DNA from 4 places in the Alkalihalobacillus sp. MEB130 genome. Region 1 is predicted to be linked to each of the others. Evidence: riboswitches for the same ligand, from Rfam matches in the RefSeq annotation. Region 1 holds a riboswitch; each other region holds the start of a gene.
The links. Region 1 has a riboswitch for thiamine pyrophosphate ahead of thiE (thiamine phosphate synthase). Riboswitches for the same ligand answer to the same signal wherever they lie in the genome.
Positions count from the first base shown of each region.

Region 1 (4,695 bases):
ACAATAAGTCTTTCCCCTGTAAATTCCTTTCCTTCCTTCGCTCGAACGGTAATAGATTGTTTAAAATCAACCACCTCTACTGCTTCAAGGTGCTCATGAATTTTTACCCCGTTACGCCTACATGCAGCTTCAAGAGCCTTAACATAATCAGGTGCAAACACATGACTTTCCTCAGGATAATACATCGCTGCTTTTATATCCTTGGATAAAGTTGGCTCCATGTCCCAGAGGCGCTCACCAGAAATTAATTCGGTTTCTGCCCCCCATTCACTTTGCCACGATTGTCTTGTTTCAAGAGCGAGGACATCCGCATCATGATAAACTGCATGCAGACTACCACTTTCTGTATATTCAAAATCTAACTTTGATATTGCTTTCACATCAGCTTGCCACGTTTTATACATCCGAAGGCTGTCTAAACAAAGCTTAAAAAAGTCATCGGGGTCTTCACCAATTTCTGAATAAGGAGCTAACATCCCTGCTGCGGCTCCTGATGCTTGTCCACCACAACTTGTTTTTTCTAACACTGTCACATCATAGTTGCGTCGACTGAGCTCAAAGGCTGTTGCAAGACCTATGACGCCTCCTCCTAAGATAAGTACCTTCTCTTGCATATTCTCCCCCCTACTAACCTACTACTTTGAAACAAATTCAGTTAGCCCACTACTAGCTGTAGCATATTTTTTCTTCTGAATTCTGCCTGCTTCATACGAAAGCCTACCAGCTTCAATCGCATATTTCATCGCCGAAGCCATCTTCACTGGATCCTTTGCCTTTGCAACAGGTGTATTCATTAACACACCATCGGCTCCTAATTCCATTGCTTGTGCCACATCCATCGCAGACCCTAATCCCGCATCGACAATAATGGGAACATTGGCTTGCTCCGTAATAAGTTGTAAATTATATGGATTTAAAATACCTAGCCCTGTTCCGATTGGAGCTCCTCCCGGCATGACTGCTGCAGCTCCGGCTTCTTCTAGACGTTTACAAAGCACAGGATCATCCGATGTATACGGCAAAACAACGAACCCTTCTTTTGCCAAGACCTCTGTAGCTTTTAACGTTTCTATTGGATCAGGAAGTAACGTCTTCTCATCAACACTAATCTCAATTTTTATCCAATCACTTAATCCTGAAGCCTTAGCAAGCCTTGCAATCCGAATGGCTTCTTCAGCTGTTTTTGCTCCTGATGTGTTCGGCAGGTAAGTAAAAGACATACCTTCTAAATGTTGTAAAATGGCATCCTCATTTGGAGCACCTAAATTGACTCGCCTAATGGCAAATGTTAACACTTCAGCTCCTGATGCTTTAATTGCTTCATTTTGAACAAACGGATTTGGATACCTGCCCGTTCCTATAAAAAAGCGTGAAGATAACTCTTTTCCTGCGATTGTTAATTTTTTCTGTTTCACTTCATCCACCTCCTACAAATTGGACTAATTCAATTTTCATGCCATCCTTTAATTCAGTAACAGACCAGTTTGATCGTTCAATAATGTTTCCATCAACTTCTGTTACAACTAGTTGTGGATCAAGCTCGAAATAGGAAATAACTTCTTCTAGAGTTGACACCTCAACTTGATGTTCTTCGCCGTTAATAATTAAATTCATATTTATTACACCTCCTGCTTTTGTAAGATACGCGTAAATTGTTGACAAACCCCTGTAATATCGTCAGCTCCTACAATTTCTGATATCATACAGATCCTTGTTGCACCTGCGTCTAATACTTGATCGACATTATGCAATTTAATTCCACCAATGGCTACAAAAGGTATCGTAATCTCTTTTACGACTTGCTGAATATATGTGGTAGTAACAGGATCAACGACATCGACTTTGCTATTCGTATGAAAGATTGGCCCTACTCCAATATAATCTGCACCACCAGCCTCAGCCTCACGGGCTTCTTCAATCTTATGAGTGGAAATTCCAATAATTTTTTCTGGTCCCATAATTTTTCTTACATCTGCAAGTGGCAAATCATCTTGTCCTACGTGAATCCCATCCGCATCAACAGCAAGAGCCACATCAATATGATCATTAACGATAAACAGCACATCATGCTTCTTCGTTAATTCTCGTAGCGCTCTTGCCTTTTTCAATACTTCTCTTTTGCTACTTGTCTTATCTCGAAGTTGAATAATATCAACCCCACCAAGGATTGCTTCTTCCATCACTTCTACTACATCTCTACCTTGATGAAATTCTTCTCCAGTAATTGCATATAACCTAAAATTTCTCATAAATACCCACCTTTTCCAATAAATCAAAAAAGCCGCATCCGAACATACGGAATACGGCTCAGGCGACTTCCCTACGCTGGCGTGATCCAGATCAGGTACAAGGGTTTCTCTCAGCCCGATATCGGACACCCCTAGTCTTTAAACATACATAACGATTGATAACTTTTATTATGACACACAGAATAAAAAAAGCAAGAGTACAAGTAGGATCAATCCTATTCTTCTAAAAGAGGAACAAGTGTCCCTTCTTTTATATCAATGACATTTCCTAATCGCTCTCCTACTAATAAAAAGGAACCTTCAGGAGATATACTTATTGGAACTTGCCTCTCAACTGTCGTTAATCTCTCTTCAGCATCAGCTTCGACATTGTAAGCAAAGAGTTCATATCCATCTGTATAACTAAAGAAATCACTACTATACTTTGGACGTAAATAATAAAAGATTCCATGTTTGTCATCATACGAATAAAAGGGAATCCACCACTGTTCGGAATATGTGTTAAGGATAGGCATCTCAATTTGTCGATATGGTTCCTGTTCCTTATAAAAGGTATAGGTCGAATATAAATCGTACACTGTTTCAACTGTTACAGAAAGAGAAAGTTCATCAGGAAAGCTCATATAGGCAATAACAGCATCTTTCCATTTTTTCATGTCCCCACTGTCTACATTGACTTCATATAAAGGTGCCTGAAAATGAGGCTCAAGCTCTTCCCATTTCAAGTACCCTACCTGATTAGCAGAAATCCATTGAATATACGACTGTTCAAGAAAAATATCCTTTATTTTTGCATCAGCAACATTGACTACATAAGTGTCGAATTCCCAATCTGGCAAGTACGCTACCATAATGAATGTACCCAAATCATACGGGTTCCAATAAATAACATATTCTTCACCATAATCTTTTATCGTTTGCAAAATTTCTCCTCTGTCATTCATGACGACAAGATGTGTCTCGTTTTCTAATGTAACATGTTGGAAGGCGAATAAGGAATAATCTGCATTTGGCCTTACATCCATGATCCAGCCCTCAACTTCAAGAAAGCTAGTTGTCTCTCCGGTAAGCAAATGATACAGGTAGAGATTTGATTGTTCTTCCTGTTCGACCAAATACAATACTCTATTATCATCAAACCAACCAACAACCTCTGTGATCGCTACCTCATTTTGAATCGGGGCAATTGTTGAACCAGTAAAGAATGCATTTGGAACATCTCGCTTGATTGGTTGCTCCTCGAACCTTTTTGGCAACGGCTTACTCTCTAAGGGAGCTTGGGTACATGATGAAACAATTAATAGAGTTGCTATATATAATAAAATACGTTTCATTCTCCCCTCTCCCCTTTACAAAATTTCTCCTCTAGTATTAGACGTATTTCCACTTCATCTCGTTTCACAATTTTTTCATTTCAATAAAAAAAATGATCTTAGTAAGACGCTGGCACTGAAAAGAACTATTCTTTGCTTTTAGTACCTTGATGTGAGAGGTGTTACACACCTAAAAGCCTTCTACGAGTGATTTTCTCATAGAAGGCGCGCAACATGCGGATCCTTTGCTGCTTAATCTAGGCCCTATAAAAGGTAACTCTTCTTCAATAATGGCCTCGAGTTTCACCTTTTTCAGTCGTCTACATTACTTCATTAAATCCCTTTATTATAGCGTAGAATTATATTTTGTGAAATAAAAAATCATGATTATGTTCCATCAATGAATCTGGATCCAGCAATTCCTGGATTTGTCATTTCTTTAGGATCCAAAATCTCGTTCAATTCCTCTTCTGACAATATTCCTCTCTCAAGACAGATTTCTCGAATAGGTCGATTCGATTGAATTGCCTCTTTTGCAACCCTTGAAGCAACCTCGTAGCCAACATGCGGATTAATGGCCGTTACTATTCCAACACTACGCTCAACCATCTCCTTGCAATGTTCTACGTTTGCTGTAATTCCATCAATTGCAAATTTCCTAAAGACGCTTATTCCATTCTGCAAAATAGAGAAGGACTGTAACAAGTTAAAGACGAGCACTGGTTCCATCACATTTAATTCTAGTTGACCTGCTTCAGAGGCAAGAGAAATAGTATGGTCATTACCAATTACTTGGAATGAGATTTGATTGATTACTTCACACATAACCGGGTTCACTTTTCCAGGCATAATAGAGGATCCAGGTTGCCTCGGTGGAAGATTGATTTCGTTAATTCCTGTCCTAGGTCCCGAGCTCATAATACGTAAATCATTTGCCATTTTAGATAAATTAATCGCCATGATCTTCAAAGCACTAGAAACTTCCGTATATGCGTCTGTATTTTGTGTCGCATCCACCAAATCATCTGCTGTTCTAAATGGATAACCGGTTATGTCAGCTAAGTAGGTAGCCACTTTCTTAATATATTCTGGCTTTGCATTCAAACCTGTTCCTACTGCTGTTGCTCCCATAT
Region 1 is NZ_JAOANA010000016.1:33,568-38,262, forward strand. It holds gene thiO (glycine oxidase ThiO) at 1-614, opposite strand, end outside; gene N0O92_RS15970 (thiazole synthase) at 636-1,415, opposite strand; gene thiS (sulfur carrier protein ThiS) at 1,417-1,614, opposite strand; gene thiE (thiamine phosphate synthase) at 1,620-2,249, opposite strand; TPP riboswitch at 2,301-2,392, opposite strand; gene N0O92_RS15985 (YqgU-like beta propeller domain-containing protein) at 2,465-3,583, opposite strand; gene aspA (aspartate ammonia-lyase) at 3,950-4,695, opposite strand, start outside.

Region 2 (4,695 bases), on a different contig from region 1:
AATTCAATCATAGAAGTCAATCCAGACGCTATTCACATAGCAGAATCTCTTGATACTGAGCGCATGAATGGAAAGGTTCGAGGCCCACTTCATGGAATTCCAGTCCTACTAAAAGATAATATTGATACAAAAGACAAACAACACACAAGCGCAGGCTCGTTAGCATTGGCCGAACATTATGCGAAGGAGGATGCATTCCTAGTCACAAAATTACGAGAGGCTGGAGCGGTCATCTTAGGAAAAACGAATATGTCTGAGTGGGCCTATTTCATGTCTACAGAAAATATGCCAAGTGGCTTTAGTTCAAGGGGTGGACAAGTATTAAATCCTTATGGGCCGTTTGATGTTGGTGGATCGAGCTCGGGTTCAGGTGCGGCCATTGCTGCTCATTTAGCCGCTGTAGCGATTGGGACGGAAACGTCAGGCTCTATTTTAAGTCCGTCAAGTCAAAATAGTCTTGTTGGAATAAAGCCAACAGTAGGGCTTGTGAGTCGCCACGGGGTAATTCCTATTTCTCATACTCAAGATACAGCCGGTCCAATGGCTCGTAGTGTTCAAGACGCTGTCTATGTATTAGCGGCCATTCTGGGGGAAGATGAGAGGGATGTTGTGACAAAGAAAAATCCACTTTCGGCGGAACAGTTATTGGAGGCTCTTCAGTCGTCGTCATCTCTACAAGGAGTTAGAATTGGGATCGCGAAAGACCCATTTTTCACCCAATTAACGAAGGAAAAACAAACAGTTCTTTCAGAAGCGATCGAGAAATTAAAGAGCGCAAATGCGGTAATCGTTGAAGATGTTACGATTCCATCAGCGAAAGAAAAGTGGACAATAGGCGTGTTAGTATATGAATTTAAAGCCAATTTAAATGCCTATTTGCAAGGTGTGAGTAGTCAATTACCTGTTCAAAATCTCAGTGATGTGATTCGTTTTAACTTAGAAGATCCAAAGAACCGTTTGCAATATGGTCAATCGTTGCTGACGAAATCAGACCAAACTAGTGGTACGCTAACAGATGTCGAGTATTTAGAAGCGCTTCAATTTGATCAATATCATTCAGTCGAAAACGGGATTGATGCCGCGCTGCGCAATCATGACCTAGATGTGCTAGTTTTTCCGAATAACCTCGGTGCTGCTATCCCAGCAAAAGCGGGCTACCCGTCTATTACGGTTCCAGCAGGTTATACAGAAGAAGGGGAGCCGGTCGGGATCACCTTTACAGGCAAGGCTTTTTCTGAAGAAAAGCTGATTCATGTTGCAAGCTCGTTTGAAAAACTGGAAAAAGTAAGAAAAAATCCTACACTATAAAAAACTATGATATAATACAAAAGACAAATTAAAACGAAATTCCACTAGGGGTGTCAAGTGACTGAGAGAGGATTATCCTCAACTCTTAAAACCTGATCTAGTTAATACTAGCGTAGGGAAGTGGCTGTGATCATGTATGCTTTTTTTTGCGTGCGTGTATTAACGTCAAACTCTACCTTCTCTTGTGGATAAAACAAAAGGAGGTTTTTTTATGTCTCGAGACCGTTTGTTAACGATGATGGAAGTAGCGGTGATGACTGGTTTAGCGGTTGTATTGAGCAATGTGAAATTTGGTGCTTTATGGGCAATGGGTGGGTCGATATCGCTTATTATGGTCCCGATTTTTGTGATTGCGTTTAGGCGTGGATGGAAAATGGGTGTACTCACTGGATTGTTAGTTGGATTGTTGAATCTTCTAATTGGAGGTTATGTTGTACATCCAGTACAGTTGATTTTGGATTATCCTTTAGCTTATCTTGTATTAGGGTTAGCAAGTATCTTGGTATTGAAAAAAGGTGCTGTGCCGAGTATTACAGCTATCGTGATTGGGCTGTTGTTTGCAACAACGCTTCGCTTCTTAAGTCATTTTGCTTCAGGTGTTATTTGGTTCGGAGAATATGCTCCGGAAGGAATGAATGTTAGTTTATATTCGGCTTTGTATAATCTATCGTATTTAGTGCCTGAAATGTTATTGACACTTGGAGTATTGCTTTTGTTAGCTAAGAAATATCCTCAGTTCTTTTTGGCGAAACGAACGAGACATGAATCAGATGCAGCTTAGACTTTGATAATAGGGAACGTAAAAGGGCGTGAGCCTGTTTACGTTCCCTTCTTTTAATAAGGTTGATTTAATGAGGTTAAAAAGACTCGAAGTTGTGTAAAGTAAAAGAAAGAAAAAGTAGATGGGTGATGTAACATGGTCTATCTTTTACTATTATTAGGTTTCGGGTTACTCATTAAAGGGGCAGATTACTTTATTGATGGTTCATCCAATATCGCTGCCTTGTTTCGTGTACCTCCTCTTATTGTTGGTTTAACAATTGTCGCCTTTGGTACAGGAGCACCTGAAGCAACAGTCAGTATCATTGCTGCTTTGGAAGGAAATGCTGATGTTACAATAGGAAATATTATTGGAAGTAACTTATTAAATATGTCGTTAGTAGTCGGTATTACAGCGTTTATCTTTCCTTTATCTGTGGAAAGGCCAACAATAAAAAAAGAAATTCCGTTTGCTTTTCTTGCCACTGTTGTCTTACTCGTAGCAATGAGTGACAGAATTCTTGAATTTACAAATGCAAACTATATTACTCGAAGCGATGGGATTATCTTTTTATTGTTCTTTGCTATTTTCTTGTATTATGTCATTGAAGCAGCTAGAAATAGCCGTGAAGAGTCAATGGATGTACAGATGAGCCAAGATCAAATAGGTGGTTGGGGCAAGAACACTCTTATTACCGTTGCTGGTTTGGCAGCGATTATATTAGGAGGGTACTTAGTTGTAGAAAGTAGTACAGACATTGCTCTTCGTTTTGGTATGAGTGAAACGTTAGTAGGCTTAACGATTGTGGCAATAGGTTCGTCCTTACCAGAATTAATCACCTCGATCACAGCGGCGATGAAACAACAAAGTGAGATTGCTTTAGGAAACATTGTGGGAAGTTCGATTTTTAATTTACTGTTTGTGCTCGGTGTATCTTCCATTATTTCGCCGCTACCTGTAAATGACAAACTGTTCTTTGATATTTTTGTTTTACTTGTATTAACAATCGTGTTGTTTATTTTCTCTCGTACTCATTATAAAGTGAAGAAATATGAGGGAATGGCTTTAACGATTTTTTACTTGCTGTACTTAGTATATATTATTATAAGGAATTAATTTTACTGCACCGAAGCTAGTTCATGACGAAGCTTCGGTGTTTTTAATTGTTATCAGATTTATTAATCAAGATAGGCAATGATATAATAAAATAAATATACTAGTAGGAGTGGTTCGCGATGCATCCTGTTATCAAAAAATTACAATGGAAAGAGCCGATGCAATCGGTTCTCGTATTGGCTGCACCAGCAGAATATGAGGAGGTTCTTTCTCAGTTTGAAGCAGAAGTGGATACAGAAATCAAAAGAGACTCGTATGCATTTATCCATGTATTTGGTGCGACGAATCAACAGTTAAAAGATCTTGCAATAAAAGCAGTTGAATTGGTAGAAGAAGACGGTATGCTTTGGTTAAGTTATCCGAAAAAATCTTCAAAGAAATACAAAGGATCGGATTGTAGCAGAGATACAGTTGGAGCAATGTTATCACAAGAAGGGTATGAACCAGTACGGCAAGTAGCTATAGATGAGGATTGGTCTGCTCTTCGGTTTCGACCAGTTGATAAAATCAAAACAATGAAACGGACGTTTGCTGTAACAGAAAAAGGGAAAGAACGAACAAAGCAAAAATAGAAATAGAATAAAAAGATAGAGGGGAAACGTAACATGAAAATAGCTTCTTATCAAATGAATATTGTGCCAGGTGATCCAGCTAAAAATCGTAAAAAAGTACAAGAGTGGGCAGAGCATATTTGTGAAGAACAACAACCTGATGTCCTTGTTTTACCTGAAATGTGGACAACTGCCTATATTCTCCCTACGCTAGAAGAGAAGGTTAGGGAAGATAAAACCGACACCTATGTGTTCTTACAGCAGTTATCTGCTACATTGCGTGTCAACATCGTCGCAGGATCCATTGCAGTAGAAGAAGATGGTGAGATATTCAACCGTTCCTATATTTTTGATCGTGAAGGAAACCTTGTTCATACGTATGATAAAATTCACCTTGTTCCGATGTTAGATGAGCATCTGTATCTAAAAGGTGGAAGAAGTTCTTCTAAAGTCTTTGAGTTAGATGGAAGAAAAATGGGGGTTATTATTTGTTACGACTTACGCTTTCCTGAACTGGTTCGCTCTTTAGCATTACAAGGTGCGGAGATTGTGTTTGTTGTTGCAGAGTGGCCTTCTGCTAGAGCGAGTCATTGGGAAATTCTTCAACAAGCAAGAGCAATTGAGAACCAGGTGTACGTGGTGAGTTGTAATCGAAATGGTACGTATGATGAGGTTGAGTTTGCGGGTCGTTCTATGGTGATTAATCCGTGGGGAGATATCATGGTCAAAGCTTCTTCAACTGAGGAAGAAACCATCAACGTTGAACTTAATTTAGATGAAGTAACTCGAATTCGAAGAGATGTACCTGTTTTTTCGAGCAGAGTTCCTAAGCTTTATAAAGATTAAAATACAAGGTGTTTTCACATACTTATTCTTATTGTGAGCGATGTGTTCTGTAAAGATTCCTGTTATTAGATTCCGCAAATTAAATGTTATTAGGCTCTCCAATGGGTGTATTGA
Region 2 is NZ_JAOANA010000010.1:105,119-109,813, forward strand. It holds gene N0O92_RS11835 (amidase family protein) at 1-1,308, shown strand, start outside; TPP riboswitch at 1,345-1,444, shown strand; gene thiT (energy-coupled thiamine transporter ThiT) at 1,520-2,089, shown strand; gene N0O92_RS11845 (calcium/sodium antiporter) at 2,225-3,184, shown strand; gene N0O92_RS11850 (DUF3052 domain-containing protein) at 3,304-3,756, shown strand; gene N0O92_RS11855 (carbon-nitrogen family hydrolase) at 3,790-4,581, shown strand.
Region 2: linked by a shared signal. The riboswitch ahead of thiT (energy-coupled thiamine transporter ThiT) and the one ahead of thiE (thiamine phosphate synthase) in region 1 are both predicted to bind thiamine pyrophosphate.

Region 3 (4,695 bases), on a different contig from region 1:
ACCTGAAAAGAGGCCGGTACAAAAGAGTTTTGGGTGATGAGAATCCGGACGCTACGATAGTTAATACACGTAATCGCTCCGGAAATATACTTCGCTTTCCGTGGGCGGCTGGTGAGCCTCCTCGTGCTTACGCACTGTGGGGTCTCACCCTTGCCTTCGATGAAGCCACTGAAAAAGTGCTCGTTTATTTCGGACTTGAGGAGCTTCGACCCGCTCCCGGGATGGGGGGCACGCTTTCCGCAGGCGGGCGTTGAACTAACCGGCTGCGCCGGTGGATTTCAACCTGCCCTTCCCTCCTGCAGGAGTCGGCCCTCCCATCCCGTCCGCTTTGTTGAGAGGAAAGGTAGAAATGGTAGAAATTCCCTACTCTTCAACAATCAAAAATAATAGGAGAAATAGCGTAAAAAAGGCCTTTGAGAAATGAAACTCAAAGGCCTTTTGTCTACAGTCTGAAGTTTAATTTTCATCAAACATTTCACTTTCATTTTATTTAATAATTTAGATATTACATAGATGTAGGTGAATCTAATGACATCAAATGAAGAAACAATAACACTCAGTCCATATATGGGAATTTATGAACTTATGGCTACTCACAAAAAAATATGATGGAAGAAAGGGGAAAGATAATAAAGCTAGAGTCCGATATCAATTTGATGTTGAAAAATGCAAAGTCTGTCCGTTTCAAGCAGGGTGTTACAAAGAAGGAGTAAAAAAAGTCTTATTATGTGACCATTAAATCAGAAGAATACTCTGAACAAGAAGCATTTCAACAAACGGAAGAGTTTAAAGAAATGGTGAGGTCACGTTATAAAATAGAAGCAAAAAATAGCGAATTAAAATATCGACACGGGTTCAAAATTGCAACATCCTCGGGTCTGTTTGGTATGCACATTAAGGTTGCAACCACGATATTTCAGTTAAACACCTTAGTTTTGTCCCAGCCTTTTTTTAACACAAATAAGGCAAGTTAAAATTTCTTCGTAAGTAAGTTAGGTGGTGTTTCTCCGTTTAGACCTTTTTTTAAGTTGAGCGCTGCTAATTTTGACATATTAAACTCACACTCAGTAGTGGACGAACCAATATGAGGCAAGGTAACAATATTTTTTAGTTTCAACAGTGGATTCGTAGGACTTGTTGGCTCTTGTGTAAAAACATCAATTCCTGCAGCAAGAATGTCAGAATTCACTAACGCTTTGTAAAGAGCTTCTTCATCAACATTTTTGCCTCGAGATCCGTTAATAAAAATAGCGCTTGATTTCATTTTTTTAAATTCATTTGTCCCAATCATTTTTTCTGTTTCTTTTGTTGCTGGTACCATTAAACAAACAAAGTCAGATTGCTGAAGAAGAGTGTCTAATTCACAGTAAGTTGCCTCGTACAACGTTTCTGCTTCCTCATTTCTAGTGCGATTATGATACAAGATAGTCATTCCAAACCCTAAGTGAGCTCGCTTAGCGATGGCACAACCGATATTGCCCATACCGATAATTCCAAGAGTTTTGTGATGAACATCGACTCCATACTGATTCGGTTGAAGAGAAATATCCCACTTTCCTGATTTTACAAACAAATCTAATTCTGGTATTCTACGCGCTGTAGCAAGCATCAATCCAAAAATAGCATCAGCTGTTGTGTCGTTTAGGACACCTGGTGTATTTGTAGCCATAATTCCGCGATTTGATAGTTCATCTACATCTAAGTTGTCATAGCCAACAGAAACATTTGATACAATTTTTAAATGAGGTGCTTTATCTAATAACTCTTTTGTTACTTTTAGTGCAAGACCGATAATTCCATCAGCTTTTTGCAAAGCATCGTCAAAATGAGGATCTCCTAAGTACTCATGGTTTTGAAAAATAGTAACCTCATAGTCTTTCTCTAATTCTTTAACAACACGGCTATCTACTCGCATATAGACTAAAACATTCGGTTTCATGGTGACTCCTTTCTTGTATAACAATGGTATAAAAAACTGTAACATAAAATGTCTAGTTGTACCAATGCAGGCGGAAAGAGGAAATAAAGTGAAAAATCATATCTAAAAATATAGTTGACACATGACTAATTTGTTATATAATGGCAATGTAAACTAATTTAATAGAAAGAACTAGGGGAGTCCAATGAGTTGGGCTGAGAAACAAGAGCGATAAAGATTGTTGACCCTTTGGACCTGATCTGGCTCATACCAGCGTGGGGAAGTTTAAGAATGTTTCGTAATTTATACTTCTATCAATTAGCCGGGTCCAAACCATTATATTTGGTTCCCGGCTTTTTCATATGTGTATCTTATTCTTCCTATCTTTTATGGTCTAGATTCTGCCCTTTCTATTTAAAAAGGAGAGATATCAATGTCCACCCCATCATTAAACGAAAAAAACATTTCCATTATGTCAAGCTTTTCAGGTAGCAAGAAAGTGTACGTTCGAGGGTCAAGGCCTGATTTACAAGTACCAATGAGGGAAATTGAGTTAAGTCCCACAACAGGAACGGTCGGAGAAGAGGAAAATCCACCTGTACGTGTCTATGATACAAGCGGTCCCTATACGGATCATAACTTCAAAGTAGATATTACAAGAGGACTACCTTCTTTACGGAGCAAATGGATTCACGAACGTAATGACGTAGAAGAATATGATGGCCGAAAAGTGAAACCAGAAGATAACGGTTATGTAAAAGCAGATGATCCTCGTGCAAATGATTATGAATTTCCTGGGTTAAAGCGGAAGCCATTGCGAGCGAAACAAGGTCGAAATGTTACGCAGCTTCATTACGCGAAAAAAGGCATCATTACACCAGAAATGGAGTTTATTGCGATTAGAGAAAATCTTGATCCTGATTTTGTTCGTGAAGAAGTGGCAAAAGGAAGAGCGATTATTCCAGCCAACATTAATCATCCAGAAACCGAGCCAATGATTATCGGACGGAACTTTCACGTGAAAATAAATGCGAATATTGGCAATTCTGCGGTAACTTCTTCGATTGAAGAAGAAGTGGAAAAAATGACATGGGCCACTCGTTGGGGTGCAGATACGATGATGGACTTATCTACTGGGAAGAATATTCATACAACACGAGAGTGGATTATACGTAATTCGGCAGTTCCGGTCGGGACGGTTCCGCTTTACCAAGCGCTTGAGAAAGTAAAAGGAATTGCAGAAGATCTTACGTGGGAAGTTTACCGTGATACCTTAATTGAACAAGCCGAGCAAGGTGTAGATTATTTTACGATTCATGCAGGCGTCCTTCTTCGATATGTTCCATTAACAGCTAAGCGTTTAACGGGAATTGTATCACGAGGAGGATCGATTATGGCTCAGTGGTGTTTATATCACCATGAAGAGAACTTCCTCTATACTCATTTTGAAGAAATTTGCGAAATTATGAAAACATATGATATTGCTTTTTCGTTAGGAGACGGTCTACGTCCGGGATCGATTGCTGATGCGAATGATGAGGCCCAGTTTGCCGAATTAGAAACGCTTGGGGAATTAACAAAAATAGCCTGGGAACACGACGTACAAGTAATGGTAGAAGGACCAGGACACGTTCCTATGCACTTAATTAAAGAGAACATGGATAAGCAATTAGAAATGTGTCATGAAGCACCATTTTACACATTGGGCCCATTAACGACAGATATCGCTCCAGGTTATGATCACATTACTTCTGCCATTGGTGCTGCAATGATTGGTTGGTTTGGTACGGCTATGCTATGTTATGTCACACCGAAAGAGCATCTTGGATTGCCAAACCGTGAAGATGTTCGAGAAGGGGTTATAACGTATAAGATTGCTGCACATGCAGCGGATTTAGCGAAAGGGCACCCTGGTGCACGTGTTCGTGATGATGCTTTGTCAAAGGCTCGTTTTGAATTTCGTTGGAAAGATCAATTTAATTTGGCATTGGATCCAGAGCGAGCAGTGGAATATCATGATGAAACGTTGCCAGCTGAAGGAGCAAAGACAGCTCATTTCTGTTCCATGTGTGGTCCAAAGTTTTGCAGCATGAGAATTTCACATGATATCCGGCAGTATGCAAAGGAAAATAAATTAGAGACGAGCGAAGCAATTGAAAAAGGACTGCAAGAAAAAGCAGAACAGTTCAAACAAGCTGGTGGAAAGATTTATCAGTAGTAACGAAAAGGGGGATACGAGGTGCAAGTATCTGACATTCAAAAGAAAATTAATCAATTAAAAGAGGATCTTATATTCTGGGAAAACCACTTAAAAGAAATTCAGCGATATTGTGATCATTCTTTTGAAGGAGAGCATCTCTACAAAAAATGTTTGCACTGTGAGAAGATAGAAGCTTTATATTATTAAAAAAAAGTTTAAAACTACATTGATCTTCAAATTCCTAGTTATTAGACCTGCTATGTTTTCCATCGTAGCAGGTCTTTTTAGGATAATTTTTACATTCAAACGGCAGGAATCTGCTCTGATCTTGTCGAAAGATAGATGTAAAAGTAGGATAGACCTAGGTGAGGTGTTGTATGATAAACAAATTTGTAATGCCTGAAGTCATTTTTGGAAGCGGTTCCATAAATCAAGTAGGGGAATGTAGCATCCGCTTAGGTGCTAGAAAGGTGTTTATTGTCTGTGATCCAGGAATTGTAAATGAAGATTGGTTAGAAATGATCATTCGAAGTTGTAAGGAAGTAGATTTAGATTATGTGGTCTTTTCTAATTTGAC
Region 3 is NZ_JAOANA010000015.1:102,356-107,050, reverse strand. It holds partial or broken gene N0O92_RS23900 (transposase) at 596-974, shown strand; gene N0O92_RS15670 (2-hydroxyacid dehydrogenase) at 971-1,939, opposite strand; TPP riboswitch at 2,103-2,217, shown strand; gene thiC (phosphomethylpyrimidine synthase ThiC) at 2,352-4,136, shown strand; gene N0O92_RS15660 (serine protease) at 4,158-4,325, shown strand; gene N0O92_RS15655 (iron-containing alcohol dehydrogenase) at 4,496-4,695, shown strand, end outside.
Region 3: linked by a shared signal. The riboswitch ahead of thiC (phosphomethylpyrimidine synthase ThiC) and the one ahead of thiE (thiamine phosphate synthase) in region 1 are both predicted to bind thiamine pyrophosphate.

Region 4 (4,695 bases), on a different contig from region 1:
GGAAATTGTAGCAGAGATTATCGATGAGCTACAACCCAACACAGAATTGCCTGTAAAGGTGACGATTGCACAAGGCCTTCCTAAAGGAGATAAGTTAGATCTTATTGTTCAAAAAGGAACGGAGTTAGGGGCGTCTGCCTTTCTTCCTTTTTCGGCTAAACGCTCTATTGTAAAATGGGATCACAAAAAGGCTAGTAAAAAGATAGAAAGGTTAGAGAAGATTGCGAAAGAGGCAGCAGAGCAGTCGTACAGAGAACGCATCCCTGAAGTCTATGACGTTCGTTCCTTCTCTACCTTGCAACAAGAGCTTTCGGCGTACGATACGGTTATTTTAGCTTATGAAGAGTCGGCGAAAGAAGGAGAACAAGCTCAATTTGCGAAAGTATTGTCTACAGTCTCGCCGGGTCAATCCATATTAATTATTATTGGACCTGAAGGTGGGATGACTGAAGACGAAGTTGATCAATTAAGAGCAAATGGAGTGAATATCTGTGGATTTGGTCCACGGATTTTACGTACGGAAACCGCATCACTTTATGCTTTAGCGGCTATTTCGTATCATTTTGAATTAATGAGGTGAAGAAAATGCCTACTGTTGCCTTTCATACATTAGGTTGTAAAGTAAATCATTACGAGACAGAAGCGATTTGGCAACTGTTTCAAAATGAAGGTTATGATAAAGTTGAGTTTGAATCTACTTCAGATGTCTATGTTATTAATACTTGTACGGTAACAAACACAGGAGATAAAAAAAGTCGCCAAGTGATTCGTCGTGCGATACGGAAAAATCCTGATGCTGTAATTTGTGTGACAGGTTGTTATGCTCAAACATCACCAGCTGAAATTATGGCTATACCAGGTGTTGATATTGTTGTTGGAACTCAAGATCGCGTGAAAATGCTGGAATACATTGAACAATTTAAGCGTGAACGCGAGCCGATTAACGGAGTAGGAAATATTATGAAGTCGCGCGTGTACGAAGAATTAGATGTACCAGCATTTACAGATCGAACTCGTGCTTCCTTGAAAATTCAGGAAGGCTGTAATAACTTCTGTACATTTTGTATTATTCCATGGGCGCGCGGTTTGATGCGTTCGCGCGATCCAAAAGAAGTAATGAATCAAGCACAGCAACTAGTAGCTGCTGGCTATAAGGAAATTGTTCTTACTGGAATTCATACAGGTGGATACGGTGAAGACTTAAAAGATTATAGCCTTGCACGATTACTAGAAGATTTGGAAACAGTAGAAGGTTTAAAGCGAATTCGAATCTCTTCCATTGAAGCTAGTCAGTTAACAGATGAGGTTATTGATGTGATTGACCGTTCGAACAAAGTCGTTCGTCACTTACACATCCCGCTTCAATCAGGTTCCAATTCTGTTTTAAAACGAATGCGTCGAAAGTACTCAATGGAGTTTTTTGGAGAGCGATTAGATCGTCTGAAAGAGGTGCTTCCTGGACTCGCTGTTACGTCAGATGTGATTGTTGGATTTCCGGGAGAGACAGAGGAAGAGTTCCAGGAGACGTATGACTTTATTCGGAATCATAAATTTAGTGAATTACATGTGTTTCCTTATTCTAAGCGTACAGGGACTCCTGCTGCTCGTATGGAAGATCAAGTTGATGAGGAAATCAAAAATGATCGGGTTCATCGTTTGATTGAATTATCGAATCAATTAGCGAAAGAATATGCTTCACACTTCGAGGGAGACGTATTAGAGGTCATTCCAGAAGAACGTGATAAGGAAAATAAAGGCAGTGGCATGTATATCGGATACACGGATAATTACTTAAAAGTAAAAGTTCCTGCTTCAGAAGAGATGATTGGAAAGATTGTGAAAGTGAAAATAACAAAAGCAGGTTACCCATTTAATGATGGAGAATTTGTTCGCGTATTAGATGATGTGGAAACGAAACAAACTGTAAACGGCTAATAGAAGAGAGGTTGTCTCATTGAGCTGACCCTTTATAGTACTGAATGTACTAGGGGCAAACTTGATTTGAGACAACCTCTTTCTCTTTAACGGTTTGAAGTATAGCCAGTTAGGTTGTTTAATGTTATGATTTAAAGGCATAATCATATTGGGAAAAATACCACTAGGGGAGCCTTGCTGGCTGAGATTAAAGTACTGCTTTAGACCCTTTGAACCTGAACTATGTAACAATAGCGTAGGGAAGTGGACATCAAATAATAAGCTATTTTTGGGAAAATATAGTTGAGATTGATGACCGCTTTCATTTTTGGGAGCGGTTTTTTTCTATTGAAGAGGAGTGTTCTACATTGTTTCAAGCTTATGAAGCATTAAAGCAAGATGTGAGCCAATTTATTCACCAGCCTAATGCGGGTGCCGAAGAGTTTAATAAACAAGCAATTGCGGTCTTTCAGTTTCAGTATGAGCATAACCAGACGTTTCGGAAGTTTTGTAGAAAGAGACGTGTTTCCCCACGAACAGTAAAGCATTTCACGGACATTCCACCTGTTCCTATTGATGCATTCAAATTTACAACGTTATCAAGCCATTCGATTGAAGAGGCAGAGGCCGTTTTTATGACAAGCGGGACAACAAACCCTGAGAAGCGAGGAAAGAACTATCATCGTGATCTTGAGATTTATGATTTATCGATGAAGACATTTTTTAAACCAACGATTATCCCAGACGTAGAGCAGATAAAAATGTTGGTGCTTTTTCCTGAAGAAGAAGCTATGCCAAATTCTTCATTAGCGCATTATTTACATATTGCAAAAGAAACGTTTGGAACAGAAGACAGTTTGTATATGTTTTCAGAGCATGACTTTCAGGTCGAAAAACTAATTACTGAATTAAAACAAGCAGAAAAAAGAGATGAACCTATCTTATTAATTGGAGCGACATTTTCTTTTATCCATTTATTAGATGAGTGTCACACAAGGGGAATTCATTTTACATTACCACCGAAAAGTCGTGTAATGGATACAGGAGGAGCTAAAGGCAGGTCGAGGGAAATGGACCCAGGTGAATTAAAAAAAGAACTAAGTCGTTTATTTACTCTGCCGTTGGAGCTGTGTTTGAACATGTATGGTATGACAGAGCTAAGCTCGCAAATGTACGATGGCAATTTGGTTTTGGACAAATGTGATTTTATAGATCCAGTGAAAATTTCCCCTCATTGGGTAACAACCATGGTTGTTGATATAGATACCATGCAGGAGAAGCCTGAAGGAGAAAAAGGAGTCATTGTCCATTATGATTTAGCAAATGTAAACTCAGTTATGGCCATTTTGACAGAGGATATAGGAGTGAAATCGGGTAATGGTTTTCGTTTATTAGGTCGAGCAGAGGGTGCTGAAGCGAAAGGATGTTCTTTAGCTGTCGAACAGTTTTTAGCTACATCCAAATCGTCTAGGGGAGAGATTCTATGACGTTTCCATGTTTTCATGTTCCTACTTCATGTGAGTCTATGGTTCAAAATGTTGAGTTTCAAAACTTAGTGTTCGAGAATCACGGAAAAAAAGTTGAATTGGCTGTTCCAAAAGTAACGGATAAGGTAATGGAAGCAATTATGGCCACTTTAAAAGAGCAGCAAACCACTTATTTGCAAACACTTCGAACGAATGATGTAGTCGACATTTTCCATAAAGCTATTGAAAAATGGTTAGACCCGGAGTATGAGCTCAGGAAAAAAGCAGAGGAATTTTTGCCGATTATTACGGGATATGACCATGAAATGGTTCGGTTATTTCTCGGTCGTTATTTACGGCAATTTCGTAAAGAGAAATTACAGCGGATGATTGATGAAGACTTTGCCAATCCACTCATTTTAGATGAATTTCGTCCAAGGAAATCAGGAGGATTGTACAGAGCTTATGGACCAACAATCACGACTCATATCTTTTCTGGAAATGTTCCAGCATTGCCACTTTGGAGTTTGGCTGCAGGACTTTTGTTGAAGTCAGCAACACTTGGAAAAGTCTCTTCTTCTGAACCGCTTTTTCCAGTGTTGTTTGCAAAAACAATAAGTGAAATCGAGCCTCGACTAGGAGATTCTCTTGCTATTTTATGGTGGAAAGGTGGAGACGACTCGATAGAAAAAGTGAGTTTTAGCTTATCGAATGCCGTCATTGCTTATGGAGGGAAAGATACGATTGAATCAGTGAGAAAAAAAATTCCAACTCATGTTAGTTTTCATCCACATGGACATAAAGTGAGCTTTGGTGTTTTGACTAAAGAATGCTTGCAAGCAACTAAAGGATGGCAAGCAGCAAAATTAGCGGCGACGGACGCTTCATGGTTCGATCAGCAAGGTTGTCTTTCTCCACATGTCTTTTTTGTTGAAAGAGGAGGGACATTCTCACCCAAAGACTTTGCACAAATGTTAGCTAATGAAATGGAAAATTTCCAACAAACACATGCACGAGCAGATTTATCAGATGAGGAGCAACATGCCATTGTTAAGTTGCGTACAGCCATTGAATTTGAAAGTTTCGATGACGCAACGGTTCAACTGCTACGAAGTGAGCAAGGCACAAACTGGACTGTCATTTACCGGGAGTTTGACCCCATGAAACCAAAAAAAGAGTTTCCGTTTTCACCATTAAATCGATTTGTTACAGTTGTGCCGATAGATCAATTGGAAGATGTGAAGCCATATGTTGAACAGGTTGAAGGTTTTGTCCAGACAGTCGGAGTTGGATGCTCACCTCAATCTTTTTCAAA
Region 4 is NZ_JAOANA010000035.1:11,845-16,539, forward strand. It holds gene N0O92_RS22265 (16S rRNA (uracil(1498)-N(3))-methyltransferase) at 1-580, shown strand, start outside; gene mtaB (tRNA (N(6)-L-threonylcarbamoyladenosine(37)-C(2))-methylthiotransferase MtaB) at 586-1,935, shown strand; TPP riboswitch at 2,091-2,194, shown strand; gene N0O92_RS22275 (LuxE/PaaK family acyltransferase) at 2,283-3,401, shown strand; gene N0O92_RS22280 (acyl-CoA reductase) at 3,398-4,695, shown strand, end outside.
Region 4: linked by a shared signal. The riboswitch ahead of N0O92_RS22275 (LuxE/PaaK family acyltransferase) and the one ahead of thiE (thiamine phosphate synthase) in region 1 are both predicted to bind thiamine pyrophosphate.